One region of the Gordonia liuliyuniae genome, then DNA from elsewhere that is predicted to be linked to it. Evidence: riboswitches for the same ligand, from Rfam matches in the RefSeq annotation. Region 1 holds a riboswitch; the other holds the start of a gene.

Evidence for each region. A riboswitch is a leader RNA that binds a small molecule or an ion and turns the genes downstream of it on or off. The one in region 1 is predicted to bind cobalamin.
Region 2: another riboswitch for cobalamin. It lies ahead of metE (5-methyltetrahydropteroyltriglutamate--homocysteine S-methyltransferase); the one in region 1 lies ahead of L5G33_RS13295 (ABC transporter substrate-binding protein).

Annotation. Positions count from the first base shown of each region.
Region 1 covers NZ_JAKKOR010000009.1:316,644-332,028, reverse strand. Annotated here, with positions in the region: gene L5G33_RS13370 (hypothetical protein) at 1-164, shown strand, start outside; gene L5G33_RS13365 (DUF559 domain-containing protein) at 155-370, shown strand; gene L5G33_RS13360 (Fur family transcriptional regulator) at 375-788, opposite strand; gene L5G33_RS13355 (ArsR/SmtB family transcription factor) at 785-1,117, opposite strand; gene L5G33_RS19440 (hypothetical protein) at 1,144-1,365, opposite strand; partial or broken gene L5G33_RS13345 (nitroreductase family deazaflavin-dependent oxidoreductase) at 1,279-1,494, shown strand; gene L5G33_RS13340 (hypothetical protein) at 1,637-2,041, opposite strand; gene L5G33_RS13335 (glycine--tRNA ligase) at 2,250-3,641, shown strand; gene L5G33_RS13330 (hypothetical protein) at 3,671-3,826, shown strand; gene L5G33_RS13325 (iron chaperone) at 3,913-4,284, shown strand; gene L5G33_RS13320 (pyridoxamine 5'-phosphate oxidase family protein) at 4,381-4,992, opposite strand; gene L5G33_RS13315 (WS/DGAT/MGAT family O-acyltransferase) at 5,067-6,479, shown strand; gene L5G33_RS13310 (SDR family NAD(P)-dependent oxidoreductase) at 6,486-7,337, opposite strand; gene L5G33_RS13305 (alpha/beta fold hydrolase) at 7,334-8,239, opposite strand; gene L5G33_RS13300 (hypothetical protein) at 8,438-9,199, shown strand; cobalamin riboswitch at 9,269-9,453, shown strand; gene L5G33_RS13295 (ABC transporter substrate-binding protein) at 9,512-10,552, shown strand; gene L5G33_RS13290 (FecCD family ABC transporter permease) at 10,549-11,577, shown strand; gene L5G33_RS13285 (ABC transporter ATP-binding protein) at 11,574-12,350, shown strand; gene L5G33_RS13280 (ATP-binding protein) at 12,355-15,385, shown strand, end outside.
Region 2 covers NZ_JAKKOR010000013.1:109,897-125,281, forward strand. Annotated here, with positions in the region: gene L5G33_RS17740 (ATP-binding protein) at 1-5,114, shown strand, start outside; gene L5G33_RS17745 (mechanosensitive ion channel family protein) at 5,183-6,106, opposite strand; gene L5G33_RS19470 (sulfite exporter TauE/SafE family protein) at 6,132-6,938, opposite strand; gene L5G33_RS17755 (PucR family transcriptional regulator) at 6,999-8,618, opposite strand; gene L5G33_RS17760 (proline dehydrogenase family protein) at 8,723-12,295, shown strand; gene putP (sodium/proline symporter PutP) at 12,491-14,044, shown strand; cobalamin riboswitch at 14,087-14,302, shown strand; gene metE (5-methyltetrahydropteroyltriglutamate--homocysteine S-methyltransferase) at 14,435-15,385, shown strand, end outside.

The sequences.
Region 1 (15,385 bases):
AGATGGGCAGAATCGGAGCCATCGTCGGTCGATGGCTCGCCCGGGTGGAGCCCATGTCGCGGTCGGGCACCGAGAGTATCGCGCGCGTCAGGTTCGAATCGGTGGGCTACGACGCCGTCGTTCAACCGCTCATAAAGGGGTCGGGCATGCAGACATGCGGATAGGCAGGCTGCTCATCGAATGCGACAGTATGCGTCACCACACGAGCAGGGAGGACTACGAGTGCGACCACCATCGCGACCGACGTGCGCTGATCGACGGATGGCTCACCCTCCGCCTCACGTACGACGACGTCCTGTACGACTGGGGCGGTGTACTGGCGGACGTACGTGAGGTCACCAGGCGAGACCGACACCGAATTCGCCGGTGAACGCTCAGCGGACTCCGCAGTCGGCACAGGTGCCGAAGATCTCGACGGTGTGGGTGATGTCGGAGAATCCGTTCTCGGATGCGATCTTCGACGCCCACCGTTCCACGGGGTCGGCCTGCACCTCGACCGTCGTGCCACACACCCTGCACACGAGATGGTGGTGGTGCTCGGACGAGCAGTGGCGGTAGCGGGTCTCGCCCGACCCGTCCCAGATCGCATCGATCTGTTCGGCCTCGGTCAGAGCCTGAAGGTTTCGGTACACGGTGGTCAGTCCGATGGACTCACCTCGGTCGCGCAGCTTGTCGTGAAGTTGCTGTGCGGAAAGGAAGTCGTCGGTGGCCGACAGGACGTCGGCGATCGCCGCGCGCTGCTTGGTGGAGCGCTGACCGGTCACCGGCTTCGCGGGCTTGGTGCTCACGACTGTCCTTCCCGACGTTCCGTGGCATGTACCAGAGCGTCTACGACGATGTGTGCGACGTGGTCGTCGGCGAGTGCGTACTCGATCTCGCGACCCCGGCGCGTCCCCACCACCACACCAGAACGCTTCAGAACACTCAAATGCTGGCTCACCTGCGGCTGATTGAGGTGCAACGCGTCGACGAGTTCGTGGACGCACATCGCGCGGTCTTGCAGGCTCAGCACGATCGCGACGCGCGCTGGAGCCGACAGTGCGCGCAGCAGATCGCTCGCGGCGGAGTGGGCGGAGTGGTCGTCGACGAGATCGGCGGGCGCGGTCGGGGAGGACATGAAGTCCATCTTAAAGGAAGTGGTTTTCATTTCGCAGCGGCGTGATCGGCGGTACCGTCGATGTCATGAGCGTGGGCGCGAGACTCTTGCGGACGCGATGGTTGGTGCGGTCGCCGATCCCGCTGTTCCGTGCCGGGCTGGGCTTCCTGTTCGGTACGCGAGTGCTGCTGCTCGAGCACATCGGTCGCGTATCGGGCGAGAGCCGATTCGTCGTCCTCGAATGCGTCGAACGGCCCGATGACGATCACGTGATTCTTGCGTCCGGGTTCGGCGAGAAGTCGCAGTGGTACCGCAACCTCGTCGCCGAACCCCGGTGCTGGATCAGTATCGGGTTCGCCCGCCGACGGCCGGGGACCGCCAGCGTTTTGTCGGCAGACGAGGGCCGGGCGGTGATCGAGCGATACCGTCAGCGGTCGCCGAAGGCCTACGACGAACTGTCAGGTGTCATCGAAGAAGCCACCGGTCTCGCCATCGACGCGATCCCCTACGTCGAAATCGCCCTCGACGGCGGTAGGCGTCTCAGCAGATCGCGACCGCGTATCGTCCACTGGCCGAATCGGAGGCGACGAGCGTGTCGTTCACGTATACCCGGCACGCTGCGCGGTAGCCGCTCGTCTGGATGGAACTGCCGGCGAGCTGGTACGTGGAACGGGACGTGAGGGTGAGCGAGCCGTAGTACCAACCCTTCTCGCTGGCGTCCGACGGCAGCGTCGGGTTCTCCATCGTCTGAATCTCGTTGTCGGCGTCGAAATAGGTGAGTGATTCGTTGGACTGGTAGTCGCTGTAGAACACATAGCGAACGGTGTCGCCGACGGTCGGGTCGCTCGGGCTCGCGGAGGCGAGAGCGGCGGCCGGCACCAGCGCCGCCGTAGCAGCGGTGACGGCGATGCAGACGCGGATGACGGGGCGGGTGAAGAGGTTCATGGGGGGCTCCTTGGGAGTGTCCGGTCGGGCGGGCTGCTCGACCGAGTGAGATGAACCTACGACGCACCTACGACAAAACTTCTCTATTCGGACGTTCGGATGACACGGCGCATTCAGTCACTGAAGCATGCGATCGACGTGAAGACGCGACCAACGACTACCCTGTACAGGTACCCCTTACCCCCTACGTCGTGGAGATCAGTTAACCGTGGCTGTCCAGTCCAAAGTCGATGCTGTCGTCAACCTCGCCAAGCGGCGCGGTCTGGTTTACCCCTGCGGTGAGATCTACGGCGGAACCAGGTCCGCCTGGGACTACGGTCCGCTCGGTGTGGAGTTGAAGGACAACATTAAGCGCCAATGGTGGCGCACCATGGTCACCTCGCGCGAAGACGTCGTCGGTCTCGACTCGTCGGTCATCCTGCCGCGCCGCGTGTGGGAGGCGTCCGGCCACGTCGAAGTCTTCACAGATCCGCTGATCGAGTGCACCAACTGCCACAAGCGTCAGCGCCAAGATCATCTGCAGGAGGCGTATGCGCTGAAGAAGGGCATCGACGATTCCGACTCGGTTCCGATGTCGGAAATCGCTTGTCCCGAGTGCGGCGTCAAGGGTCAGTGGACCGAGCCGAAGGCGTTCTCCGGTCTACTCAAGACGTTCCTCGGGCCCGTCGACGACGCGGCAGGCCTGGCCTACCTTCGTCCGGAGACCGCGCAGGGCATCTTCGTGAACTTCAAGAACGTGATGACCACGGCGCGCCGCAAGCCGCCGTTCGGCATCGCGCAGATCGGCAAGAGCTTCCGCAACGAGATCACGCCGGGCAACTTCATCTTCCGTACCCGCGAGTTCGAGCAGATGGAGATGGAGTATTTCGTCAAGCCGGGCGAGGACGAACAGTGGCATCAGCAGTGGATCGATGCCCGCTTCCAGTGGTACGTCGACTTGGGTATCGACCCCGAGAACCTGCGGTTGTTCGAGCATCCGGCCGAGAAGCTGTCGCACTACTCCAAGCGCACCGTCGACGTCGAGTACAAGTTCGGCTTCGGCGGCAACCCATGGGGTGAGCTGGAGGGCGTCGCCAACCGGACCGATTACGACCTGTCGACGCACAGCGAGGCGTCCGGTGAAGACTTGTCGTTCTTCGATCAGGCGACCGGCGAGCGCTACACGCCGTTCGTGATCGAGCCTGCGGCGGGCCTCGGCCGTTCGATGATGGCGTTCCTCGTCGACGCCTACACCGACGAGGAGGTGCCGAACGCCAAGGGCGGCACCGATACTCGCACGGTCTTGAAGCTGGACCGTCGACTCGCGCCGGTGAAGGCCGCGGTCCTGCCGCTCTCGCGCAACGAGAAGCTGTCGCCGAAGGCACGCGATCTCGCCGCGGAACTGCGCAAGTACTGGAACATCGACTTCGATGATGCGCAGGGCATCGGCAAGCGCTACCGCCGCCAGGACGAGATCGGCACACCGTTCTGCGTGACCGTCGACTTCGACACCCTCGACGACCAGGCGGTGACCATCCGCGAGCGCGACACGATGAGTCAGGAGCGCGTCGCCCTGGACAACGTAGTCGACTACCTCGGCGGCAAGCTCATCGGCGTCTGAGCGCTGCTCGACTCGTCGCGGAGGAAGCTATGAGCCCGAAGATCGTGATGCTCGTCAGTGGTGTGCTGATGCTCATCGCCGCAGGAATGATGGCTGGCCAGGGCGAGTGGCTGATGTTCGGCATCGTCGTGCCGATCTGGTTGGTTGTGCTCGGCGCATGGCTCTACCGGGAGCGGACTCGGTAGAGCCGCTCGCCCCGCACACATCAGTCGATGGCGCGGTTCAGTTCGAGAGCGGAGTACTGAATGGTCGGGAATGGCATGCTGAGGTCATGGCGAAGCCCATGACTGTTGACGAGTACATTGAGGCCTTCCCCACGGCTGCGCAGGACCACCTCAGAGAGATTCGCACGTTGCTCTGGTCTGCCGTGCCGACGGCTGGCGAGCAGCTCAAGTGGAGCCATCCGGCGTATGTCCACCGTGATGGCGTCATCTTATTCATGTTCAGCGGCCACTCCAAGCATGCCAGTCTGGCTTTCACGCCCAGCACTCGTGCGGCTTTCGCCGATGAGCTCGCCGCGTTCCAAACCGGCAAAGGAACTGTTGCGTTGCCATACGGTACTGCGGTGCCCGTCGATCTCGTCCGGCGGATGCTCGAGTACCGCGTGCGCGAGTACGAAATCGAGGGAGTCAAGTGGATGTAGCGCCGCATTCTCTGTGGACGCCATTCACGAAGCATCACAGGTCCGCTGAAAAGGGCAGGAGTGAGGCGAAGGTGTTCACACGCGACGGTAACCACGTCAGGCGAGCCGCGCCTTCAGCGCGGCCACCGCGTCCTGCAACTCGGTGATGCGATCGATGTAGGGCTGCACGCGCTCGCGCACCTGAACGTCGGTGTACTGGGGGACGAGACTGCGCGAACAGTTCCAGTCGAAGGCTTCGATGTCGATGACGATGCTGCGTTCGCAGACGGCCGAGATCACCCCGTCGTCCACGTGACGCAGTCGTTCGAGGAGATGAGCGTCGTCCGAGACGACGGCGCGCCCGAACACCTTGAGGCGTTTGCGGAGCGGATAGTCGGCGACGAACAGTGCGACCCGGCCGTCGGCGTCGATGTTGCCCGTCGACACGAACTGGCGATTTCCTCGGAAGTCCGCGAACGCGATCTGATTGCCTCCGAGATGGTGAACGAATCCGACTGGGCCGCTTCGGTACTGGACGTACGGCCAGCCGGATTCGGTGACGGTCGCGAGGTGGAACTGAAACGCCGATGTGAGCATGCGCAGTTCTCGGGAGGTGAGCTCTTGCGGGCCGTCGTCACTGCTGAGCGGTGGGGTTTCGGCGCTGCGTGGCGCGTGCTGCCGGGCACGCGTCGCGTCGCCGTACGCGATTGTCTGGTACCGGCTTGCCATACCCACCAGTGTTCCTGATCGTTTCGAGATCAAGCGACGGAACATGTTCTATTTCTGCGGTATCGTCCACGTCCATGGATCGTCTCAGTGGCCTCGACGCCAGCTTTCTGTATCTGGAGACCCCCGAGCAACTGATGCACGTGTGCGCGGTGATCGTCCTCGACACGTCGACGATGCCGAACGGATACTCGTACAAGGAGTTTCGCGCGACGCTCGAGGAGCGTGTGAAGAAGCTGCCGCCGTTCACGCGTCGCCTCCGCCGCGTCCCGCTCGATCTCGGACATCCGGTGTGGGTGCAGGACGATCACTTCGACATCGCCCACCACGTGCACCGGATGGCGCTGCCCGCACCGGCGGGCTACGACGAGCTGATGGAGATCGCCGGACACTTCGCCGGGCTGCCGATGGACCGTGGGCGGCCGCTGTGGGAGATGCTCGTGATCGAGGGCTACCACGACCGTGACGGCAGAGAAGAAGTCGTCGTCATCACCAAGATGCATCATTCGACGGTCGACGGTGCGTCCGGCGCCAACCTGATCTCATACCTGTGCAGCCTCGAACCGGATTCACCTGCGTTGGCCCCGGCCGACCTGGGCCGAAACGAGAGGGGGCCGGGCGGTTTGGAGTTGATGGGACGCAGCGTGCTTGACACGCTCGGCCGGCCGCTAGCGTTGCCGAAGCTGGTGCAGCCGTCCATCGACTTGATCTCCGACACGATCGGCCGGGCTCTCGCCGGTACGACGATGGCCCCGCCCTTCACTGCGCCTCGCACTTCGTTCAACGGGACGATCGACGGCCATCGGACGGTGGCGATCGCCGATCTGTCGCTCGACGACATCAAGGCGGTCCGGAAGGCGACAGGGGCCACCGTCAACGACATCGTGTTGAGCGTCGCGGGCGGGGCGCTGCGCGAGTATCTGCGGGAGCGCGGTGAGTTGCCGGACACCACGCTCATGGCGTCGGTGCCGGTGTCGGTGCGCGAGGAGTCCAAACGGGAGAACGGCGCGAACAAAGTGTCCGCGCTGTTCATGCGGTTGGGCACCGACATCGAAGATCCGATGGAGCGACTCGCGTCAATGGCCGAGTCGAACAAGAACGCCAAGAACCACCACAAGGCGATCGGGGCGGACACCCTGCAGGACTGGGCGGAGTTCGCCGCGCCGCGGACGTTCGGTCTCGCGATGCGCGCCTACGCGGGCATGCGGTTGGCGGAGAAGCATCCGGTGATCCACAACCTGGTGATCTCGAACGTGCCCGGCCCGCCGATGCCGCTGTACTTCGTCGGCGCGGAGATCGTCGGCATGTATCCGTTGGGGCCGGTCATGCACGGCGCTGGGCTCAACATCACCGTGTTGTCGAAGAACGGCGTGGTCCACGTAGGCATCATCGCTGCCAAGCAGAGCGTGCGGAACCCGGAGAAGCTGGTGGTCCACTTCCCGGAGGAACTGCAGAAGTTGACCGACGCGGTTAGCCAGGGCGTCGGCTGACCCGCCCTATTCGATGACAGCGTCGCTAAACGTCGGCGGGTCGCCGAGGAAGGGTCGGTGAGACGGCGGCCGATTGCCGTCGACGTCGACGACGCCGAGCTCTTGCGCGAGTTCGGCTCCGACCAGGACGCGTCCGCTGCGGTCCATACGTCCCTGGTCGCGGTGCAGGGCGTCGATGATGCGGCCGGGGAACTCGACCGACTCGGCTGTTGCCGCGAGGCCGGAGTACATCTCAGGGTTCGCGTCGAAAGCCGCCACCGTTCGCTCTGTCTTGAGCAAACCCATCCACAGGGAGACGACGGCGACCTCGAACGGCCGGAAGTCGACGGCCATGTCGTGCGCCATCTTGTCGACAGCGGCCTTGCCCGCACCGTATGCCGGTCCGTGCATGTAGGCGGTCCCGCCGAACGACGACGTGTTCACGACCAGCCCGCCGGGAGTGAGTAGGGGAGCAGCGTAATACGTGGCGACGTACGCCGATCGCATCCCGACGTCGAACAGGTCGGTGAGGTCGAGCGGCTTGCGCCAGAACGGCCCCTTCTTCGTGAGGGCTGGCGGTAACGTGATCGCATTGTTGACGAGGATGTCGACTCGTCCGTGGTCGGAGCGGATCTGCTCGAAGAGGGCGGCCACCTGTGCGTCGTCGGCGTGGTCGACGATCATCGGGACGCCTGTCCCGCCGCGGCGAGTCACCTCGGCCGCGGTGTCCGCGACGGTTCCGGGCAGGGCGGACTCGCCCGTCGTGGTGGTCCGACCGGTCACATAGACGGTGGCGCCGGTGGCGCCGAGGGCGAGTGCGATGCCTTTGCCCGCGCCTCGGGACGCTCCGGTGACGACGGCGATCCTTGGCGTGGTCACGGGGCTTCTCCTAGCGATCGGTTCTCAGTCCATCGGGCGAGAACGGTGGTGGTGGCCTCGGTCAGGACGGGCACAAACGCGTCGGCGTTCATCACGCAGCACGCGTGGCCCGCATCTACTTCGTGGAGCGTCGCACCGGGTATCCGCGCGGCCATCTGCCTTTGGCGTTTCGGCGGAATCGCCCTGTCGCGCAACGGGACGACGACGGCCGTCGGCACATCGATCTCGCCGATCCACGGCCTGCTGTGGTGGCGGCCGATCGCAGCGAGGGCGTGCGCCGCCGCGAGCGGCCGGGTGGAGCGGAACTCGGACAGTGCCCATCGGTGGATGTCGTTGCGCGGCTCGATCTGTTCGAAGTCGCGGCGCCGTTCCAGACTGCGTCGGCGGGTGGCGAGCACCGATGCGCTGACGCTCTGGTGAACCAAGCGTTCGGTGAACTTCGACTGGAGCCGGTCCGCGCTCGCGCATAGGACGAGTCCGCCGACCCGGTTCGGATGCGCCCGCCAGACGAGTTGCGCGACCAGGGATCCCATGGAGAAGCCGGCGATCATCGCCGTGTCGATGCCGAGTTCGTCGAGGACGGCAGCAGCGTCGTCAGCGCAGTCTTGGAGGGTGAACGAGTCGGTGTGAATCCCGCGACCGTGCATTCGCTGGTCCATGGTGATGACACGGAACCGCTGTGACAGTGCATCGATGCTGGGAAACCAGCTGAGGCGTCCTGTGGTCGACAGGGCGTGCAGCAGCAGGATCGCAGGCGCGTCGTCGGCGGGGCCCGGCGTGTCAGTGATGAAGGTGGTGCCGCGACCGGGGAGATGCAGCATTCGGCCGTCCGGCACGTCGATCGTCCGGATACGAACCGAAGCGGGCAGCCGAGTGCCCAGGTCGCGTCGCTGCTTCGCCATGGAGCCCCTTTGAACCATTGAACTGCAACAAGTTCTAGTCCGGGTCACTATGCCACAGATGGTCCGCTGGTTTCAGCGGAGCCGCATGTCCTCTAAACGGACTAATCACCGCTATTGCGAGATACCTGAGAATGTGCGGGTGTTTAGTTGCAGGCGAGAGCTGCTCTCCCGCTCGCATTCCCATTCTCAGGAGCTCCCATGAAGATTCGTCTCGCACTCGCCGCTGTGGCGGCGTCTGCGGCCCTGCTCGCCGGCGCTGTCGGGGCGCCTGCCGCGCAGGCCGCACCCAGCACTGATGCAGTCGCCGCGAAGGCCGCGCTCGACTCGATTCAGCCCCAACCCCACGACGCCGCGAGCGTAATCGACGGCATCGCAGCCGCGAACGCTGTCCTCAAACAGCTCGGCATCACGCCGTTCACCCCGACCATCGGAGCCTGCACGGACTTCACGTTCCCGCTGGCCGTCGGTGGCGCAGTCGCGGGGCCGAAGACGCCTGGCCTGCCGGACCTGCCGTTGTTGGGGATTAAGAACGGCGACTTGACACTCAACGTGCTGGGCACGGACCACGACCTCAATGCTGTGAAAAAGGGTGAGGTTCTGTACGGATTCGTGCCGGTGGGTCTTATCAACGATTCCGGCGATAAGTCCGGGATGCGTGTGGCTTGGTTCAACGTCAACACGTTCAAGGGTGGACTCGGTGAACCCATGGGCGGCCTGTCAGACACCATCCTCGACGCGGTGGCGAAGCGGATTGCCGCTGCCGGCGTGCCGAAAGCCCTCGCGGACGGTGCGGTTTCACCGTTGAAGACCGCTTTGAACATCCTCCCGTCCAACGGCGTCCGCGGCGGCCTCGTCGACACCGGTGCGGGCACCGTCCTCTCCGCGATCTACGGAACGGTGAAGAAGGGCGACGCGACGTGCTTCTTCTTCCCGTCGCTGGGCATCGCGACCGCCAAATAGCGAGCACACCGATTCTGTGCCCGGGGCCACCGTCACGAAGGTCCCGGGCACAGTCGTGTCCACCGGAAAGTTATGATCGTCCGTGCCAGCGCACTCGATCAGTCGGGTAAGGGAATCCGGTGCGAATCCGGGACTGACGCGCAGCGGTGAGAGCGACGCATCGGACAACGACGTCACTGGGTGATCACGCCTGGGAAGACGTCCGACAGCGGTAGACCTCGAGTCCGAAGACCTGCTGGCTCGCGCGGGAGGAACCCCCGCGGGATCCGCAGACGAGCTTCGCGTTCTGAGCTCGCGGCCCTGAAGGACCCGATGTCTCGCCTCTCCCGTGCTCCGTTGTTCGGCGCTGCCGTTCTCGCCTCATCCATCGCACTCCTCGCCGGATGCGGCGCATCCGGCGACACGTCGTCGCCCGATGCATCGGCGGTCGACGGCTTTCCGGTCACACTCGCCAACTGCGGTGACGACGTGACCGTCGATGCGCCGCCGCAGAGCATCGTCTCGCTCAATCAGGGCACCACTGAAGTGCTGCTGTCGCTCGGGCTCGCCGACCGCATGGCGGGGACCGCGACATGGACCGACCCGATCCTGCCGTCGCTGGCGTCGGCGAACGAGAAGGTCAAGCGCATCGACGACAACTGGCCGTCGTTCGAAGCCGTGCTGGCCGAGGAACCCGACCTCGTGACGGCGTCGTTCGGGTCGACGTTCGACAAGGGCGGCACGGCGCCGCGTGCACGGTTCACCGAACTCGACGTCCCCACCTATCTCGCGCCGTCGGACTGCGAAGGCAAAGAGGACACCGTGGGCGACGGTTCGCGCAGCACCGACTTCACGCTCGACCTCGTCTACAAGGAGATCATCGAGCTCGGAGAACTGACCGGAACTTCAGAGAAGGCCGCCGACGTGGTCGCCGATCTGAAGCGCCGTGTGACGGCCGCTTCGGATTCGGTACACGCTGAGGGAACGACGGTCCTGTACTGGTTCTCCGACTCGGAGTCGCCGTACATCGCAGGCTGCTGCGGAGCCCCGGGCGTCGTCAGCAAGGCGCTCGGACTCAAGAACGTCTTCGACGACACGCGTGACGAATGGCCGCAGATCGGGTGGGAGGAGGTCGCGAGCCGCAACCCGCAGGTCCTCGTGATCGGCGACTTGACGCGCGACACGCAGTCGGGTGAATCGGCGCAGAAGAAGATCGACTTCTTGGAGTCGAATCCGGTCACCCGCGAGATGGACGCGGTGAAAAGCAAGCGATACATCCTTGCGACCGGTGCGGAGATGAACCCGTCCCTGCGCACCGTGTACGGGATCCAGAACGTCGCGGACGGACTCAAGAAGCTCGGCCTGGGCACGTGAACGGGGTGCAGACGCGGCTCGGCACCGTCGTCGCACTCTGGTTCGGCGGGCTGGCGCTGTTGCTCGTATCGATCGGTTTCGCGATCACGATCGGGCCGTCCGGTCTGGGCATGACGGACGTGGGATCGTCGGTGCGCGCCGAACTGTTCGGCGGCGACTCCGGACTGTCGAGGCTCGAGGAGTCGATCATCTGGAAGCTGCGACTGCCACAGTCGGTGCTCGCGGCGGCGTGCGGCGCAGGCCTGGCCGTCTGCGGCGGTGTGCTCCAGTCGCTGTTGCGAAACCCGCTCGCGGACCCCTTCGTCCTCGGTGTCTCATCGGGTGCGTCGGTCGGCGCGGTGTCGGTGATCCTCCTCGGCTTTGGAGCCGGTGTGATCGGCATGGCGGGAGGCGCGTTCGTCGGGGCGCTCGCCGCTTTCGCGCTGGTCCTGCTGCTCGCTCGTCTCGCTGGAGACACCACCGACCGGGTAGTCCTCGCCGGTATCGCTGCCACCCAGTTGTTCTCGGCATTGACGTCGTTCATCGTCTACACCTCGGCTGACGCCGAGCAGACGCGCGGCGTTCTGTTCTGGTTGCTGGGCTCGCTGTCGTCGCCGTCATGGACCGAAGTAGCGGTGTGCGGCATCGTGACTGTCGCCGGTCTCGTGATCTGTCTGCTGTCGTCGGGTGCGTTGGACGCGTTCGCGTTCGGCAACGACGCGGCGGCTTCGCTCGGCATCAACGTCGCACGGACCAGACTGCTGCTGCTGAGTGTCACCGCCCTCATCACCGCGGTCGTGGTGAGCGTGTCCGGTGCGATCGGCTTCGTGGGTCTCGTGCTGCCGCATGCGGCGCGCGCGATCGTCGGTGTCCGACACCGCGTGATGCTGCCGACTCTGGCGATCATCGGCGCGCTGTTCCTGGTGTGGGCCGACGTCGCCGGACGCGTGCTGATCGCGCCGCGCGAACTGCCGATCGGGGTCATCACCGCGATCGTCGGCGTCCCGGCGTTCGTGGTGGTTCTGATCCGTCAGGGGCGCCGATGATTCTTCGGGCGCAGGGAGTCGGCTGGGATGTGGGCAGTCGGCGGATCCTCGACGACGTCGACCTGGCGGTGGCTCCGGGGGAAGTCGTCGGGCTGATCGGGCCGAACGGGTCGGGCAAGTCGTCGTTGCTTCGCCTGCTCGCCGGGCTCGGCAAGCCGAGTCGCGGCAGCGTGCGGCTCGACGAGACGAACATCGAGAAGCTACCGCGGCGGAGGGTCGCCCAGCGTGTCGCGTTCGTCGAGCAGGCGGCGGTCACCGATCAGAATCCACGGGTCGTCGACGTTCTCGCGTTGGGGCGGACACCGCATCGTCGGACGTGGGCCGTCGGATCGGCGTGGGATCGACAGATCGTCCAGACTGTCGCGAGGGAGACGGAGATCGACGGCATGCTCGACGAGCGGTACGGCTCGCTGTCGGGCGGCGAACGCCAGCGTGTGCAGATCGCACGGGCGTTCGTGCAGGAGCCGGAGGTGATGATCCTCGACGAGCCCACCAACCACCTGGACATCAAGTACCAGCTGAGTCTGCTCGAGCTAGTCTCCACGCACGTCCGGAGCACCGACGCGTCGGCGATCATCGCCGTACACGACTTGAACCTCGCCGCGATGTTCTGCGACCGCATCATCGTCCTGGCCGGCGGACGTGTGGTCGGGGAGGGGACGCCGGGCGACACCATCACCGAGAAAGTCATCGGCGAGGTATTCGATGTGCGGGCGCGAATCGTCGACGACGACGGAGTGTGGGTTCGGGTCGGCAGGGCGGACTACGCTTGAGTCGATGCCGTCCGACACCCCGAATCCGCGTGCCGTGCAGGTGATCGGGCTACTCGGTCCGGTCACCGTCGACGGACGCGACGTGCCCGGAGTGCGGGCAAAGCGCCTGCTCGTCGCCTTGGCGGCGGCCGACCGGCCGATCTCGAGTGACCGACTGATCGACGACGTATGGGGCGAGCACGCACCGAAGTCGCCGCAGGCGGCTCTGCACACCCAGATATCCCGGTTACGGACGCTCGTCTCCATCAGTGGATCGGACGGACGGTACCGACTCGACGGCGCGACCACCGACCTGGTCCTCGCCGAACAGGCTCTGGCGCAGGGCGATCCGAACGGGGCGGTGTCGTTCTTCCGCGGCGAGCCCGTCGACGAGGTGCGTCCGGAGGCCGAGCGCCTACGCGTGCGAATCGACGACCGTCGCATGCACGACGCGCTCGCCTCAGGCGACTACTCGACGGCCGAACAGATCGCTGCGGCGCGCGCGGAAGCCGACCCGATCGACGAGGCGGCGCACGTCATGTGGATGCGTGCGCTCGCCGGCGGCGGACGGCCGTCGGAGGCGCTCGCCGTCTTCGCGCGGCTGCGGCGCGCGCTCGCCGAGGAACTCGGCGCCGACCCCGGAGTCGAGGCCACGGCGTTCAACGCCGAACTACTCACCGGCACCACGAACTCCGGGCCGCGCACCCCGAAGTTGCGGACCGAAGCGCTCATCGGCCGCGACGACGACCTCGGCGCGTTGACCCGGCTCGTCGCCGAGCACCGGGTTGTGACGGTGCAGGGCCCTGGCGGGGTGGGCAAGACATCGATCGCATCCGCGGTCGGCGACGTCTTCTCGGGGGGCGGGACGTCGGTGTACTTCGTGCCGCTCGCCGCGGTGCGGGACGCGGCCGACCTCGTCGGCGCTGTCGCGGCAGCACTGGGAGTGGGTGAATCGGATGTGCGGACCAGCGCGGTGCCGCGACTAGTCGGCGACCTATTTCAGCGGCTCGGTGACGCGCTTCGCGGCAGCGACACCCTACTGATCCTCGACAATTGTGAGCAGGTGATCGACGGGGCCGCCGCGCTGGCGAGCGAGCTGATCGCGACACTGCCGGACCTGCGCGTCCTCGTGACGAGCCGGTCGCCGCTGCTCATCGCTGCGGAACAGGTCTATCAGCTTCCCGTACTGCAGACCGAGGGAGCGGCCTCGGCGGCTGTCGAACTGTTCACGGTGCGGGCCCGCTCGGTGCGCCCGGACATCGTCCTCGACCCGGACGCCGTTGCGATGCTGTGCGCCCAACTCGATGGACTGCCGCTGGCGATCGAACTCGCTGCCGCACGAATCCGGGTGATGGGTGTCGACGACATCGTCGCAGGCCTCACCCAACGGTTCGCGCTGTTGCGGTCGGCCGACCGTACTGCCCCCGACCGCCACCGCACACTCGAGGCCGTCATCGAGTGGAGTTGGGACTTGCTCGACGATGAGGCTCGGGCAGTCCTGCGTCGGACGTGCCTGTTTCCGAACGGCTTCTCGACGGTCGCAGCCGAACCTACGGCCGGTATGTCGGGAGTGGCGTTGACCGACGCGTTGACCGCTCTCGTGGACCAGTCGTTGCTGCAGGTTCACGAAGGCGGCGGACGCACCCGATATCGGATGCTCGAGATGGTGCGCGAGTTCGGCGAAGAACGTCTCGACGATGCCAGGGAGACGGCGACCGTCGTCGCGGCGATGGCGGAGTGGGCGCGACTGGTCTGTGACGACCTGCGGCATCGGTACCGGCAGGAGCCCGATCGGGTACTCGTCTCCGAGACTGCGGCCGAAGCCGAGAACCTGGTGTGGGTGCTGCGCCGTGCGCTCGACACCTCGGACGCCGAGACGATCGTGACCGTCTTCCCGGTGATCGCCGCGTTCTGGGCGAGCCGCGGACTGCACGCCGAAGCAGCGTCGTGGGCGGTGCGTGTGGTCGAGGTGCTGCCGATCCCGGCCGGGGACGTCGGCGAACTCCACGAAGCGTGGGAGTTGACGGCTGTCGTGTCGGCGGTGCACCTGACGCCGATCGCTGCTCGGCGGCCTCTCGGGCGGGCGATGTGCATTCTGCGCCGTCTGCACATACCGGAGATGACGTACACCGACCCGACAGAGTTCGTCACCGCGGTCCTGTTGGCGCGGCGAATGTCCGCCGCCTACCGGATCATGTTGCGGGCCTTGGAGCCCGGACGTCCGGACCTGGTTCGCTGGGCGGCATTGAGCATCAGATTCAACGTGCGGGAGAACATCGGCGATCTCGACGGGGCGTTGCGCGACAGCCTCGAAGTGTCCGCGGCGGCCGGGGCGTCGGACTCGTTCGCTGCCGCGATGACCGACATGACGACGGCGAGCCTGTTCGGGCAGCAGGGGCAGTGGGCGAGGGCGCTGGAGCTGTACCAGCGGACTGCCGTGCATTTCGCCGAACTCGGAGCCGACGACGACGCACAGCAGGTCGGCGTCTACATCGTCGCGGCTCTGTTGGCGCTCGGTGACGTCGACGGGGCGCGAGCGCGTCTCGATGAGCTGACCGACGGCTGGAAGCCGGACGACCCGACACCGCAGGGGAGCGCCGAGTCGGTCGCCGGGACGATGACGGTGCTCGCCGAATACCAGCGGATCAGCGGAACCGGGTCAGACGAAGCCGTCGCCGCGCTGCTGTGTCGTGCCGCAGACCTGTTAGTGGGCGGCCAGAGCACCGTGCACCTGGACCCGGGAGTCCTCAGCACCGTGACGGCGGCGATCGCCGGGCTGATCCGCGTCGGCGCCTGCGACCGTGCCGAGCAGTACGTCGACGGGCTCGCTGGAGTCCTCGCACCCGCCGACATCGGATGGATCGACGTTCCCCAGACGGCCGGAGTCGTATTCACGGTCGGCGTGCTCGCGTGCATCGCGTCGCCCGGCGACGAGGTCGGGGCACGCTGCATGGCGTTGGCGTTGCGCCTCGGCGCGCGGCACGATTATCCGGCGCTTCACGAACTGCTCGTCGACGCGCAGAACCTGTCCGGGTGCGACGCCGACGAGTGGCAAC
Region 2 (15,385 bases), on a different contig from region 1:
ACGCCATGCGCAAACTCGGCGACAAGATCGGCGCCAAGCTGATCGCCGAGGAAGTCGGAGTGCCGGTCGCGCCGTGGAGCCGCGGACCGGTCAGCGACGTCGAGGAGGCCAAGGAGGCCGCCGCCAACATCGGCTATCCACTCATGTTGAAGGCGACCGCGGGCGGCGGCGGACGCGGCATCCGCAAGGTGTCCGACGACAGCGAACTCGTCGACGCCTACCAGCGCACCCGTGAAGAGGCCGAACGTGCTTTCGGCAGCGGCATCGTCTTCCTGGAACGACTCGTCACCGGTGCGCGCCACGTCGAGGTCCAGGTGATCGCCGACGGCCAGGGCACAGCGTGGGCCCTCGGCGTCCGCGACTGTTCGGTGCAGCGACGCAATCAGAAGGTCATCGAAGAGTCGTCGTCGCCCGTCCTGTCCGCCGAGCAGGCCGACGAGGTCAAGGCGTCGGCCGAGCGGTTGGCGAACGCCGTCGGCTACCGCGGCGCCGCGACCGTCGAATTCCTGTACCACCCGGGCGAGAAGTTGTTCGCCTTCCTCGAGGTCAACACCCGTCTGCAGGTGGAGCACCCGATCACCGAGTTGACCAACAGCTTCGACCTGGTGCGCGCGCAACTGCATGTGGCGTCCGGCAACAAGTTGGACGGCGTCAAACCCGTCGAACGCGGGCACGCCGTCGAAGCCCGCCTTAACGCCGAAGACCCCGACCGCGACTTCGCGCCGTCACCCGGCCGCATCGCTCGCCTCAACCTGCCGACCGGCCCCGGCATCCGCGTCGACACCGGTGTTAGCGAAGGCGACACGATCCCCGCCGACTTCGACTCGATGATCGCGAAGATCATCGCCTACGGCAGCGACCGCGAGCAGGCACTCGGGCGGCTGCGCCGCGCCATGAGTCGCACCGGCGTCATCATCGAGGGTGGCGCCACGAACAAGAGTTTCGTGCTCGAATTGCTCAACCAGCCGGAGGTCATCGACGGTTCGGCCGACACCGGCTGGATCGACCGGGTTCGCGACGAGGGCCGCCTCGTCTCCCATCAGCATTCGACGGTCGCCCTCGCCGCTGCCGCCATCGACGCCTACGAGGAGGAGGAGGCCACCGAGCGGACTCGCCTGCTTGTGACCGCGTCGGGCGGGCGCCCGCAGGTGCTCCACGAAAGTGGACGTCCGCTCGACTTCAAACTGCGCGGCATCGGCTATCGGGTGCGCGTCGCCCGTGTCGGCGCGCACCGCTTCCGCGTCGTCGTCGAGGCAGGCGACGACGCGCGCACCACGGACGTCGACGTCGAGCGGTTCGATGCGCACGCCGGCCAGCTCACCGTGAACGGGGTCCGCTACCGTCTGCTCACCGACACGCACGGCCCGATCCACCTGGTGGACGTCGACGGCGTCACGCACCGCATCAGTCGCGACGAGGGCGGCGTCGTCCGTGCTCCCGCGCCCGCGCTAGTCATCGCGACCCCACTCGACGTCGGTGCCGAAGTCGAGGCAGGCGACCCCGTCCTGGTCCTCGAATCGATGAAGATGGAGACCGTCCTACGCGCGCCGTTCAAGGCTCGCCTCAAAGAGTGCGGCGTGACGGTCGGCGCCCAGGTCGAGACGGGTGCACCGCTGCTGCGCCTCGAACCGATCGAAGACGACTCCGAAGCCGAGGAGACCACGTCGGACGCGGCGGCGCTCGACCTGCCGGAGGACCCCGGCCCCGTCGGCACCGACGAACTGTTCGCCCGCGGCCTGGAGGATCTCCGCAGCCTGCTACTCGGCTTCGACGGCGACCCCGCCGACACCGGCCGCGTCCTCTCCGACTATCTCGCTGCGCGCGAAGCCGCCATCGCGGGCGGGTTCGCGCCGCACGAGGCGGAGACCGAGCTCGTGACCGTGTTCGGCGACATTGCCGCGCTCTCGGAGCAACGACCGTCCGACGAGGTCGGCAACGATGCGCGCGTGCACAGCGCCCGCGAACACTTCCACACCTATCTCCAGAGCCTGGACGTGGACGTCGCCGGCGTCCCCGAGCGGTTTCAGACGAAACTGTCGTACGCGTTGCAGCACTACGGCATCGACGATCTGGAACGCACCCCGGACTTGGAAGAGGCCGTGTTCCGGATCTTCCTCGCACTGGGTCGACCCGGTGACACCGTCCCGGTAGTGACCGCGATCCTGCGCCGCTGGCTGAGCGAGCCCGCACCCGATCATGAGGACAGCGAAGCGACCGGTCGTTCCCTCGAACGCCTCGTGGCCGCCACCCAGGGTCGGCTCCCCGCGGTCGCCAACCTGGCGCGCGGCGTGCTGCACGCCTGGTACGGCCAGCCGCGTCTGCGTCGCACCCGCGACGCCGTCTACAGCCGGGTCCGCGAGCACCTCGCAGTCCTCGACGCCACCCCGACGGTGGCCGACCGCGCCGAGCGCATCGCCGACATGGTTCGCAGCACCGAGCCGCTCGTGTCGATCCTCAGCGAACGACTCGAGCATGACGACCTCGACGACGCCGTGATGCTCGAAGTCCTGACGCGCCGCTACTACGGCAACAAGGGGGTCACGAAGATCGCGTCCCACCGCTCGGGCGGATGCACCTTCGTCGTCGCCGAGCGCGACGGCTCGACGCTGGTCTCGGTCGCTGCGAGCTTCGACGACCTGGCCGCTGCGCTGGAGGGGCTCGTCGAGCTGGCGGGCAAGACGCCGGCTCTCGACGCCGACATCTACCTGCGGTGGGAGGGGCAGCCGGCGTCGTTCGACGAGCGCGCTGCCGCCCTCGACGACGTCATCGGCGCCGGCGCCCTGCCCGAGTCGGTTCACCGGATCACCGCGACCGTCGCAGGCCGCGGCGACGACACGATGCACCATCACTTCACATTCCGCCAGTCGGCGACCGGTCTCACCGAGGATCGACTGATCCGTGGCCTGCACCCGCACATCGCGCGTCGCATGCAGATGGAACGGCTGCGCAAGTTCGAGCTGACGCGACTGTCGTCGTCGGACGACGAAGAGGTGTACCTGTTCCGCGCGGTCGCGACCACCAACCCGGCCGACGACCGGCTGATCGCGTTCACCCAGATCCGCGACCTGACCGCTGTGGCCGACGACGGTGAACTGCTGACCCTGCCGACCGCGGAGACCACGTTCGCGACATGTGTGGACGCGATCCGCGGCGCACAGACCCAACGCCCGTCGAACAAGCGGTTCAACACCAACCGCATCGTCATGTACATCTGGCCGTCCATCGACGTGTCCGACAACACGCTGCGCCGCATCGTCGAGCACACCGTGGACGCGACGTCGGTCGAGGGTGCAGGCCTGGAAGAGGTCCTGCTCATCGGACGTCAGCGCGACAAGAAGACTGGTGTGCTGTCGAAGGTCGCCGTGCGGATCACGTTCGATCCGACGGGGAAGCCGTCGGTCGAGGTCGGCGTGCCGGACGACGAGCCGGTGGAACCGCTCGACGAGTACCGCCAGAAGGTGTTGAAGGCCGCCAGCCGCGGCACCGTGTACCCGTACGAGCTGGTCGATCGGCTCGGCGACTTCACCGAATACGACCTCGTCGACGACCTCCTGGTCCCCGTCGATCGGCCGAAGGGCAGCAACACTGCGGCCGTCGTCGTCGGTGTCGTGAGCACGCCGACCGACAAACATCCAGAGGGCGTGCAGCGGGTGGTCATGCTCGGCGATCCGACGAAGGCCCTCGGAGCCTTGACCGAACCGGAGTGCCGCCGCTATTCGGCTGCGCTCGATCTCGCCGAGGAGCGCAAGCTACCCGTCGAGTGGTACGCGCTGTCGTCCGGCGCCGCGGTACGCATGGACTCGGGCACCGAGAACCTCGACTGGGTGGCCGCGACGCTCAAGCGCATCGTCGAGTTCACTCAGGACGGCGGCGAGATCAACATCGTCGTCAGCGGCATCAACGTCGGCGGGCAGGCGTACTGGAACGCCGAAGCGACGATGCTGATGCACACGAAGGGCATCCTGGTGATGACCCCGGACTCCTCGATGGTGTTGACCGGCAAGCAGGCCCTGGACTTCTCCGGCGGCGTGTCGGCCGAGGACAACTTCGGCATCGGCGGCTATGACCGGGTGATGGGACCGAACGGCGAAGCGCAGTACTGGGCGCCCGACTTGAACTCGGCGATCGACATCGTGATGAGCCACTACGACCACACCTATGTGGCTCCCGGCGAGGATTCCCCGCGTGCGGCCGCGTCGTCTGACCCGATCGACCGGGACATCTCCGACTTCCCGCATGAGTCCGAAGGCAGCGAGTTCGCGACAGTCGGCGAGATCTTCTCGGCGACTGCCAACCCGGATCGGAAGAAGCCGTTCGACATCCGCTCGGTGATGCGCGCCGTCGCCGACCAGGATCTGCCTGCTTTCGAGCGGTGGGCTGGCATGGGCGACGCCGACACCGTCGTCGTGCAGGACACGCACATGGGTGGCCGCGCCGTCACCCTGATCGGCATCGAGTCGACGCCGATCAACCGCCGCGGATTCCTGCCGACCGACGGCCCGGACACCTTCAGTGCGGGAACGCTGTTCCCGCAGTCGTCGAAGAAGGCCGCCCGCGCGATCAACGCCGCCAGCGGAAACCGCCCGGTGGTCGTCCTGGCGAACCTGTCCGGCTTCGACGGTTCCCCGGAGTCACTGCGCAAGCTGCAGCTGGAATACGGCGCCGAGATCGGCCGCGCGATCATCAACTTCGACGGTCCGATCGTCTTCTGCGTCATTTCCCGCTACCACGGCGGCGCGTTCGTCGTCTTCTCGAAGGCGCTGAACCCGAACATGACGGTTCTGGCGATCGACGGGTCGTTCGCGTCCGTCCTCGGCGGAGCCCCCGCCGCGGCGGTCGTGTTCGCCGGTGAGGTCGGCGTGCGGACTGCGAAGGACCCGCGGGTCCAAGAGCTCGTCGCGCAGGCGGCCGACGCGTCGGGCGCCGAGCGTGCGGAGTTGAGCGCCGAACTCGACGAGCTGCGCGCATCCGTGCGGGCCGAGAAGATCTCCGAGATGGCCGCCGAGTTCGACGGCGTCCACGACATCCACCGCGCGGTGCGTGTCGGCTCGGTCGATGCGGTGATCGCCGCAGCCGAACTCCGTCCCCGGATCATCGACGCCTTCGCGAAGTAGGTACCACCGCCGAATCGCGTTGCACAACGGTTGCCTGGCGACCGTTGTGCAACGCGATTCCGGCCCGACTACCGGGCGGCCCCGGCCAAGGCGGCGCCCCAGGACTGCATCGGCAGCCTGATCGACTCTCGTTCGAACTCTCCGAGTACCCGGCTGCGCAGATGGCGCTGCACACCCCACTGCGCACCAGGCTTCGTGGTCACCGTCATGCGCAGCATCGCGTGGGACGACGTGACCTCTTGGACGCCGAGCATCTCGGGTTCGCCGAGGACCTCCTCGACGATCTCGGCGTCGCGCGCAGCACGCAGCGCCGCACTCAGCGCGACGTCCTGCGCCCGCTCGAGGTCTGCGTCGACGGCGACAGGGACTTCCAGGCGGGCGACGGCGAAGTCCTGACTCATGTTGCCGACCCGCTGGATCTCGCCGTTGCGGATGTACCAGAGCGTGCCGTCCATGTCGCGCACAGTCGTGATGCGGAGGCCGACGGATTCGATCTCGCCGATGACCTCACCGAAGTCGGCGATGTCGCCGACCCCGTACTGGTCCTCCATCATCATGAACACACCGGACACGACATCGGCCACCAGGTGCTGAGCGCCGAAACCGATGGCGAGTCCGAGAATGCCGGCCGACGCGATGAACGGAGCGATGTTCACGTCCAGCTCGGACAGGATCGACAAGACCAGCCAGACGAGGATGACGACCGACACAGTCGATTTGAGGACCGAGCCGATCGTCTTGGCGCGCTGCGCGCGGCGTGCGTTCGCCTTCGGGCTGCTGCGCGCCCCGGTCCGCTCCCGTAAGCCGCGGACGAGGCGTTTGCCACCGTCGTCCCGCGACGCGCGCGGCTTCGTCACGCGGTCGATCACACGGAACAACAGCCATCGCACCACGAGCGCGGCGACGATGAAGCAGACGATCCTGATCGGCGTCTCGATCAGCCACGTTCGGTTGGTGTCCGTCCATTCGAATGCGAGCGATTGAGTAGTCATGGTGTCGACCGTACGTACGACACCGTCACGTGTGCAGGTCCCCGATGAGTCGCCGGACCTCGCGCACCGCGATGACCATGGCGAACGCTGCGAAGATGATCGACAACACTGCGGCGTCGACGGCGAGCGCGCACAGCACGCCGACCGCCGCCCCCGGAAGCGCCCCGAGATTCAGAATCGTCGCCAGCCTGCGGTCGACTGTGCCCTGCCGCATGTGCCCGTAAGTCCCGACGATCGCGTTCGGGAAGAACATCAGCAGCGACGTGCCTTCCGCCGTCGGTAGGTCGGAGCCGAAGAACAGCATCAGGACGGGAACGGCGAGGAGACCGCCGCCCAACCCCATACCGGCGGCCCACGCACCGATCACCGCACCGAACGCCAGCGACACCGGGATCGTGTACGCGAGATTCGCGATCATCTCGTCGGAGATGAGAGCCGACCCCGACGACAATCCCAGACCCGTCGCATCGAGGATGAGTTTGACCCCAGTAGCCACGAGGATCGCGACGAACAGCCAACGCAGCGGACGCTGCGGGACCGCGACGACCAGTCGAGCGCCGAACAGTCCGCCGACGGTCGCACCGAGCGCCATCCCCGCCCCTGCGCGCAGGTCGACCGATCCGCCGATTGCAGCGAACACCGCCGCACCGACGCCGGTGACCGCGATGTTCGCTGCTCCCGCCGTGCCGTGCAGCGCGTGCCGAGACAGCGTCGTCGTGCGTTCGAGCGCCGGTACGTAGAACACGCCACTGCCACCGCCGAGGAGTCCTCCGATCGCTCCGCCGGTGAATCCGATGCCCGCCTCGACGCCTGTCCATTCCGCATTCTTCACGGCGAAACAGTAGCACTTGTCTGAGGAGTAGTTCTCAGCTTGTCTGAGTAGTTGCCTCGCTCAACCTGCGGTGAGCCGACGGCGGTCCAGCAACGCGAGCTGCAAGGCGCTCAACAAACGCTCGGCCGGGTCGTCCAGATTGAGTCCGGACACCTGACGGGCTCGGTCGACGCGGTAGCGGAGTGTGTTCGGGTGGACGCCGATCCGGTTCGCCGCATCGCGGACGTTGCCGTGGGCGTCGAGGTAGGCGCGAACGCTCTCCTCCAGGTGCGCAGTGCGTTGGGTGTCGTACGCGACCATGGCGGTCACCCTGGGGTCGACGAGTTGGTCGCGGTCGACGAGCGCGTCGAGGATCTCGCCGAGCAGTACCGCGGTGCGCGCCTGGGCGAGCGTCGTCACCCGATCGGCTCCGCCCACGCGGGTCGCGGCGAACACGCGATCGACCTCGCGGCGAGCCCGGGCGACCTCGGCCAGCCCGTCGACCGGGAATACGACGGTCGCGTGCAGGCGGCCGCCGCCCAACACCGGGTCGCCGTCGAACCGGGCGACCAGCTGACCGACCCAGCGGGTGATCGGCGCGACGTCGGCGGCGGGCACCAGGATGTACGCGCGCTCGGCGATCAACGTGGTGAGCGCCGACGTCGCGTACGCGCTCGCGTGCAGCCGAACGGCTCCGCCGACGGCGGCGATCGCGTCGGTGGGCGTGAGCGACCCGCCCTCCGCGGCGATACCGATCACCGCCGCGCGCTCGGTCACCGGCCACCCGAGATATGCGCCGGCCGACGATGCGTCGACCCCGCCGTGCTCGCCGAAGAGTCGCTGCAGCAGTTGAGCTTCCGCCGACGGCGCCGCCATCGACCGGGTCAGGATCCGTGACGCGACCGACGCGGCGCCGGTCAGCACGTCGACCGAGTCCGCGACCAACGCGGTCGCGCCTTCCTGGACCCAGATCGAGCCGAGATGCCGACCGGTGGCGCTGTGCACGCCGATCACGAGCCGCCGCCGCATCGCGTGCTCGGCGTCAGCGGGCACGTCGACCACTTCTCCCCCGCGACGGATCGCGTCGAAGACACCCCACCTGCGCAGCAGTGCGAGGTAGCTCGGCGGGCCCTCCCGCCCGAGGATCGTCTGCACACGCAGATCGTCGGCCTCTCCGTTGGACGGCGAGTAGGCCAGGACCCGCGCACTCGTCGCGTCCTCGATCGACACCAGCCCGCCCGTCCCGCGCGCCACCAGGCCGACGAGCCCGATCAGATCGACGTCGGCGAGCACGTCCGGATCTCCGGGGTGCCCGGCGGCCTCGCGCCCACGGTGCAGGTCGGCCTGCACCAGGCTCAGGATCCGGTCCCACCGCGCTCGCGCGTGGACGCCGACGACGGCGACACCCGACTCGTCGACGATCGGCTGCGCCTCGGCCGGCCCCGTGAACGCCTTCGTGAGGATCGCGCGCGGCAGACGGCCCCGGTGCTCGCGCAGCAGCCACTCGCGCATCCGATCGCCGTCGACCCCCACGAGGACGATGAGATCGGTCGACGCATCGGCTCCCGCCGCCACATCGTCTGCGTCGAGCAGCGCGACATCGGCGACCACGACGCCATCGGCCCCGGTCACCGCCCAGTCGACGGCGGTGTCGAGGGCATCGATCACATCACCCAACGGGGCTCCCTGAAATTCCGGCATGCTCACATCCTGACAGCACCTTCAGAGATTCGAACAACGAATAGACGTCGTTGTTGTGAGAATGCACGAGGCGGGTCGGCGGCTCGCAGACTGTACTGGCAGACATGACCACTGCGCACGACTCCCACCACGACACGTCCGCGACGGACGCCGCCGAGCCGGCGACTCTCGCCGACCTCGCAGTCCGGGCCGACCATCTGGTCACCCGGTGGCTCACCGACGCCGCTTCTCGGGGCGACCGCCCGGATGCCTCCGCACGACGCCTGGCCGCGGTCCTGTCCGACCCGAAGGGCCTCGACTTCACCGTCGGCTTCGTCGACCGCGTCATCGGCACCGAGGACACCGCAGCCGCGGGAGCTGCGCTCGCCGAGATCGTCGCCGACGCACCTGATTCGCTCGGCGCACTCGACCTGCTGCAACTGCGCGCCGGCGCAGCCCTCTCCCAGCGGATCCCGAAGGTCGTGATCCCCATCGCCCGCGCACGTATGCGCGCGATGGTCGGCCACATGATCGTCGACGCCCGCGAGAAGCCGTTCGCGAAGGCGGTCACGACCTTGCGCGCAGGCGACCACCGCCTCAACGTCAATCCCCTCGGCGAAGCCGTTCTCGGCGACGCCGAAGCCGACAACCATCTCGCCGACGCGCGGGCGCTGTTGCGTCGCGACGACGTCGACTACGTGTCGATCAAAGTCTCGTCGATCGCGTCCCAGATCTCGATGTGGGCGTTCGACGAGACGGTCGACTACGTCGTCGAGCGGCTGGCGCCGATGTACACCGAGGCCGCAGCGGCACCTGCCGGCAGCAAGTTCATCAACCTCGACATGGAGGAGTACCGCGATCTGGAACTGACGATCGCCGTGTTCACCCGCCTCCTGTCGCGGCCTGAGCTGCATGACTACGAGGCGGGCATCGTCCTGCAGGCCTATCTGCCCGATGCGCTCGGCGCGATGCAGCGTCTGGCCGCGTTCGGCGCGGAACGGGTAGCAACGGGCGGTGCGGGCATCAAGGTCCGCTTGGTCAAGGGCGCGAACCTGGCGATGGAGACCGTCCACGCGGAGGTTGCGGGCTGGCCGACGGCGACATGCGAGTCGAAGGCTGCGACGGATGCCAACTACAAACTCGTCCTGCACTGGGTGTGCACGCGTGAGCGGACGGCAGGACTTCGGCTCGGCGTCGCCGGACACAACCTCTTCGACATCGCGTTCGCCCACCTGCTCGCCGATTCGCGGGGCGTAAGCGACCGCGTGGAGTTCGAGATGCTGCAGGGCATGGCCACCGAGCAGGCCGAGGTGGTGAGCCTCGACGTCGGACGTCTGCTGCTGTACGTGCCGACCGTCAAGCCCACCGAGTTCGACGTCGCGATCTCGTATCTGGTTCGCCGACTCGAGGAGAACGCCGCGTCGGAGAACTTCATGTCCGGCATCTTCGATCTCGCGCCGGACAGCGACGTCCACCGACGCGAGGCCGGCCGGTTCACCACTGCCGTCCACGGGTTGCAGCGCCTGCTCGACGAGCGCGGCGAGCAGCCGCCGCTGCCCAATCACCGCCAGGACCGCGCGGCCGAGGAGTCCGCAGCCGAACGCCCGTCGCTGCCGTTCTCCGGCACGCTCCCCTCGTTCACGAATGAGCCCGATACCGATCCGTCGCTGTACGCGAACCAGGCGTGGGCGCGAGCGGCGATCGCCCGCAGCGCGGCGCCGGGGTGGCTCGACGCGCAGAGTGTTCCGCCGACGCTGGCCGCATCCGACGTCGACGACCTCGTCGGACGGGCCCGCACTGCGGCGGTCGCCTGGTCTGCCCGGCCCGCCGCCGAGCGCGCGGCGATCCTGTATCGCGCCGCCGACCTGCTGTCGCGTCGTCGGGGCCACCTCGTGTCGATCGCCGCCGCGGAGGCAGGCAAGTCGGTCGCGCAATCAGATCCGGAGATCTCCGAGGCCATCGATTTCGCCCGCTACTACGCGCACCGGGCGCTCGAACTCGACCGGATCGACGGGGCAAGATTCACCCCCGACCGCGTGATCGTGGTGACGCCGCCGTGGAACTTCCCCCTCGCCATCCCCGCGGGTGGGACGTTCGCCGCTCTCGCGGTCGGTGCAGCGGTGATCCACAAACCGGCGGCACCCACCCCCCGGTGCTCGATGGCGGTGCTGGAAGCACTGTGGGACGCCGGAGTTCCGCGCGAGGCATGTCTCGGTGTGTTCCCGGACGAGGGCGACGCCGGCCGCGCTCTCATCAGTCACCCGGACGTCGACCGCGTCATCTTGACGGGCGCGTCGGACACGGCGGCACTGTTCGCGTCCTGGCGGACGGACCTGCGGATCAACGCGGAGACATCCGGCAAGAACGCCATGATCGTCACCCCGTCGGCGGATCGCGACTTGGCGATCGCCGATCTCGTGCACAGTGCGTTCGGTCATGCCGGGCAGAAGTGCTCGGCTGCGTCGCTCGGCATTCTCGTCGGCAGTACCTACTCGTCGACGCGGTTCCGCAGGCAATTGATCGACGCTGCCTCGTCGATGGTCGTCGGATGGCCGACCGACCTGGCCGCCACCGTCGGACCGTTGACCGAGCCGCCGAGCGAGAAGCTGCGCCGCGCCCTCACCACATTGGAGCCGGGCGAATCCTGGCTGTTGAAGCCGCGGATGCTCGACGACTCCGGCCGACTCTGGTCGCCCGGCATCAAGGACGGCGTGGCGCCGGGATCGTTCTTCCATCTCACCGAATGCTTCGGCCCGGTCCTCGGGTTGATGCGCGCAGACGACCTCACCGAGGCACTCGCGCTGCAGAACGCCACCGACTTCGGGCTCACCGCGGGACTCCACTCGCTCGACACTGCCGAGGTCCGAACCTGGCTCGCGGAGGTCAATGCGGGCAACGTCTACGTCAACCGCGGCATCACCGGGGCCATCGTGCGCCGCCAGTCGTTCGGCGGCTGGAAGCGCTCGTCGGTCGGGCTGGGTTCCAAGGCGGGCGGGCCGAACTATCTGATGCTGTTGGGGTCCTGGGCCGATGCCCCGGCAAGCGAGACGGATGCCTCGACGGACGCAGCGGTCTCGGCACCGCGTACACCGGCGGTCGCCTCGCTGGCCCGGTCGGTTGCGTCCTGCCTCACCGACGCCGAGAAGCAGTGGTTGGCGCACGCGCTCGCCGACGACGACCGCGCCTGGGCCGCAGAGTTCGGCGCCGGCCGTGACGAGTCCGGGCTGGCGGCGGAGGCGAACGTGTTCCGCTACCGACCCGCGGACCTCGTCCTGCGCGTGTCCGCCGACGCGGGTCCCGCGCCGACCGCCCGGCTACTCGCGGCCGCGGCGACGTCGGGCGCACGAGTACGGGTCAGCGTGTCACCGGACGTCGGGTCGGCGACCGCACAGGTCGTGGGTGTCGCGACATCGCAGGGCATACCGGCGGCGTCGGCCTCCGACACGGACTTCGCCGCTTCGATCAGGACTATCGGCGCGCCGCGGATCCGGCTCGTCGGTTCGGCGCCCGCCGCGGTCCTGGCTGCAGCCGCGGCACGGCCGGACGTCGCACTGCTCGACGACGCAGTCACCTCGTCGGGGCGGGTCGAGCTACGGTACTGGCTCAACGAACAGGCGGTGTCGATGACGTTGCACCGGTTCGGGAATCCGAACCGGCCGTTCCACCTGCTCGCAACCGAGCTGACGACGCCCCGATGACGCTCCCCGCCTGACGCTTCGTGCACGCGAACGAATATCGTCGAACCGATTCGTTCGGATCCACATTAGTGACGCGTGCGCGGGGCGGCAGAATTCCCGAGGTACGAGATGTGGATCACATACGCCCAGTCGTGTGGTCGGATGGCAGACAGGTGATCGCATCCACGTCTTCGACCAACACCAGAGGGAGCCCCGATGTCAGTAGCGTCCGACGGCAGAGCGTTTCAGATCTTCGCCGTCGTCCTGTACTTCGCGGCGATGCTCGGCATCGGGTACTACGCGTACCGCAAGACCAAGAACGACCTCGACGGGTACATGCTCGCCGATCGCGGGCTCAAACCGTGGATCGCCGCGCTGAGCGCGGGTGCCTCCGACATGTCCGGATGGCTACTGATGGGTCTGCCCGGCGCGATGTACCTGTCGGGGCTCTCCGAAGCGTGGATCATGATCGGTCTGCTGATCGGCGCGTGGACCAACTGGAAGATCACCGCGCCACGGCTGCGCGCGTACACCGAGGTGGCCGGTGACGCGATCACCATCCCGAGCTTCTTCGAGACGCGCCTGCGCGACTCGTCGCGCATCCTGCGCATCACCTGCGGCGTCATCATCCTCGTGTTCTTCACCTTCTACGTCTCCAGTGGAATGGTCGCGTCCGGCAAGTTCTTCGACAGCGCGTTCGGCATCGACTACACGGTCGGCATGTTGATCGTCGCCGGCGTGACGATGCTCTACACGCTGTTCGGCGGGTTCCTCGGCGCGTCGTTGACCGACGTCGCGCAGGGCGTACTGGTGGTCATCGCGCTCCTGGCGGTGCCGATCATCGGCGTCATCAACCTGGGCGGCGTCGGCGCGACGATCGACGGGGTCCGCGCGGTCGATCCCGACGATCTGAGCTTCTTCGCAGGCAGTTCGGCCATCGCAATCATCTCGTCGGCGGCATGGGGTCTCGGCTACTTCGGGCAACCGCACATCATCGTGCGCTTCATGGCGCTGCGCTCGCCCGCCGAGGCGGGCACCGCCCGGCGCATCGGCATCGCCTGGATGTTCGCCTGCGCGCTCGGCGCCGTCGGCACAGCCCTGGTCGGCATCGCCTACTTCGCCGAACACACCACGGAGGCTCCCGAGGACTCCGAGACCGTCTTCCTCGCGCTGTCCCAGATCCTGTTCCACCCGTTCATCGCGGGCCTCGTCCTGGCCGCTGTGCTCGCCGCGATCATGTCGACCATCTCGTCGCAGTTGATCGTCTGCTCGTCTGCGCTGATCGAAGACCTGTACAAGCTGGTCGCGGCGAAGACCGGTCGACGTGAACTCAGCGACACCACGTACGTCCGCCTCGGCCGTCTCGGCGTCCTCGCGATCGCTGTGATCGCCGCCGTTCTCGCGATCTCGCCGTCCAACAGCATCCTCGACCTCGTCGCGTTCGCGTGGGCGGGCTTCGGCGCGGCGTTCGGACCGGCCATCGTGCTCTCGCTGTACTGGCGCCGACTCACCTCGTGGGGCGCACTCGTGGGCATTGTGGTGGGCGCAGTGGTCGCCTACGCGTGGGGCCAGTCGTCGTTGAGCGACGACATGTACGAGATCGTGCCGGGCGTTGCCGCGAGCTTCCTCGCCGCCATCGTCGTCAGCCTGATCACGTACCGGCCGAACCCGGAGATCGACGCCGAGTTCGACGCCGCGAAGCGGTTGGCGAAGACCGGTGGTGTCGGCAAGCCCGGCGATGAGGCCACACCGGTCGACGCCAGGGTTTAACGCACACGATCTCGCGAATGTGGAAAGCGCCGACGCATCGATAGAATCAGCCTCGCAACAGGTTCGCCCGGCGATTCGTCGTTCCGGGCGTCGAAAGAGGGAATCCGGTGAGAATCCGGAGCTGACCCGCAGCGGTATGTCGGAACGACCGCCGTCACATGCACTGGATCCGTGAACCGGTTCTGGGAAGCGACGACCAGTAGGAGCGCACAGCGCACGCCGACAAGCCCGAAGACCTGCCTGTCGTACCGGGCGCGCCGCGCTCGGTGGCTGTCCGCCTCGTGGATCGGGCGATGGCTCCGGTCGGGTGCGAGCATGCTCGCACCCCGATGGAGCGCATCTCCTGTCGGGCGACGGTCGTCACCACTGTTTGCAGGAGAAGAAGCATCCATGTCCGTCGACACGACGACACAGACCACCGCACCGTTCATTGCGACTGTCCCGGGCACCGCCCGTATCGGCGCGAATCGAGAACTCAAACGAGCCGTCGAAGCCTATTGGGCCGGTCGTTCCGACCGCGCCGCTCTCGAAGCCGTCGCCGCCGATCTGCGGGCGACGAGCAGGCGCGCCCTGACCGACTCCGGCATCGACTCGGTTCCGGTCAACACGTTCTCGTACTACGACCAGGTACTCGACACCGCGGTGATGCTCGGTGCGCTGCCACCGCGCGTCGAGGCGATCAGCGATCCGCTCGACCGCTACTTCGCCGCCGCACGCGGCGGCGCCGGCCACAGCGGCCCAGATCACAGCGACACAGACAGCGTCGCACCGCTGGAGATGACCAAGTGGTTCGACACGAACTACCACTACATCGTGCCGGAGATCGGCCCGGACACGTCATTCGTTCTCGACGCGACCAAAGTTCTGGCCGAACTCGCAGAGGCGGCAGCCGACGGGGTGCACGGACGCCCGGTGGTCATCGGCCCGATCACATTCCTCGCGCTGTCGAAGGCCGTCGACGGAGCGGACGCGCCGCTGGCCCGTCTGGACGAGGTCGTCGCGCTGTACGCCGACCTTCTCGGCCGTCTCGCCGAGGCCGGCGCCCAGTGGGTACAGATCGACGAGCCCATCCTGGTGACCGACGCCGTCGAGAACCTCCCGGCACTCGCCGAGAGCGTCTACTCGACGCTGTCTGAGGTGGCGACGCGGCCGTCGATTCTGGTCCAGACGTATTTCGGCGACGCGCGCGAGTCGCTCGCGGCTCTGGCCCGCACCGGTGTGGAAGGCGTCGGCGTCGACGTCGTCGCGGGCGGAGTCGAGAGTGTGAAGTCTGCCGGACTCGGCGACAAGGTCGTCGTCGCCGGTGTCGTCGACGGACGCAATGTGTGGCGCACCGACCTG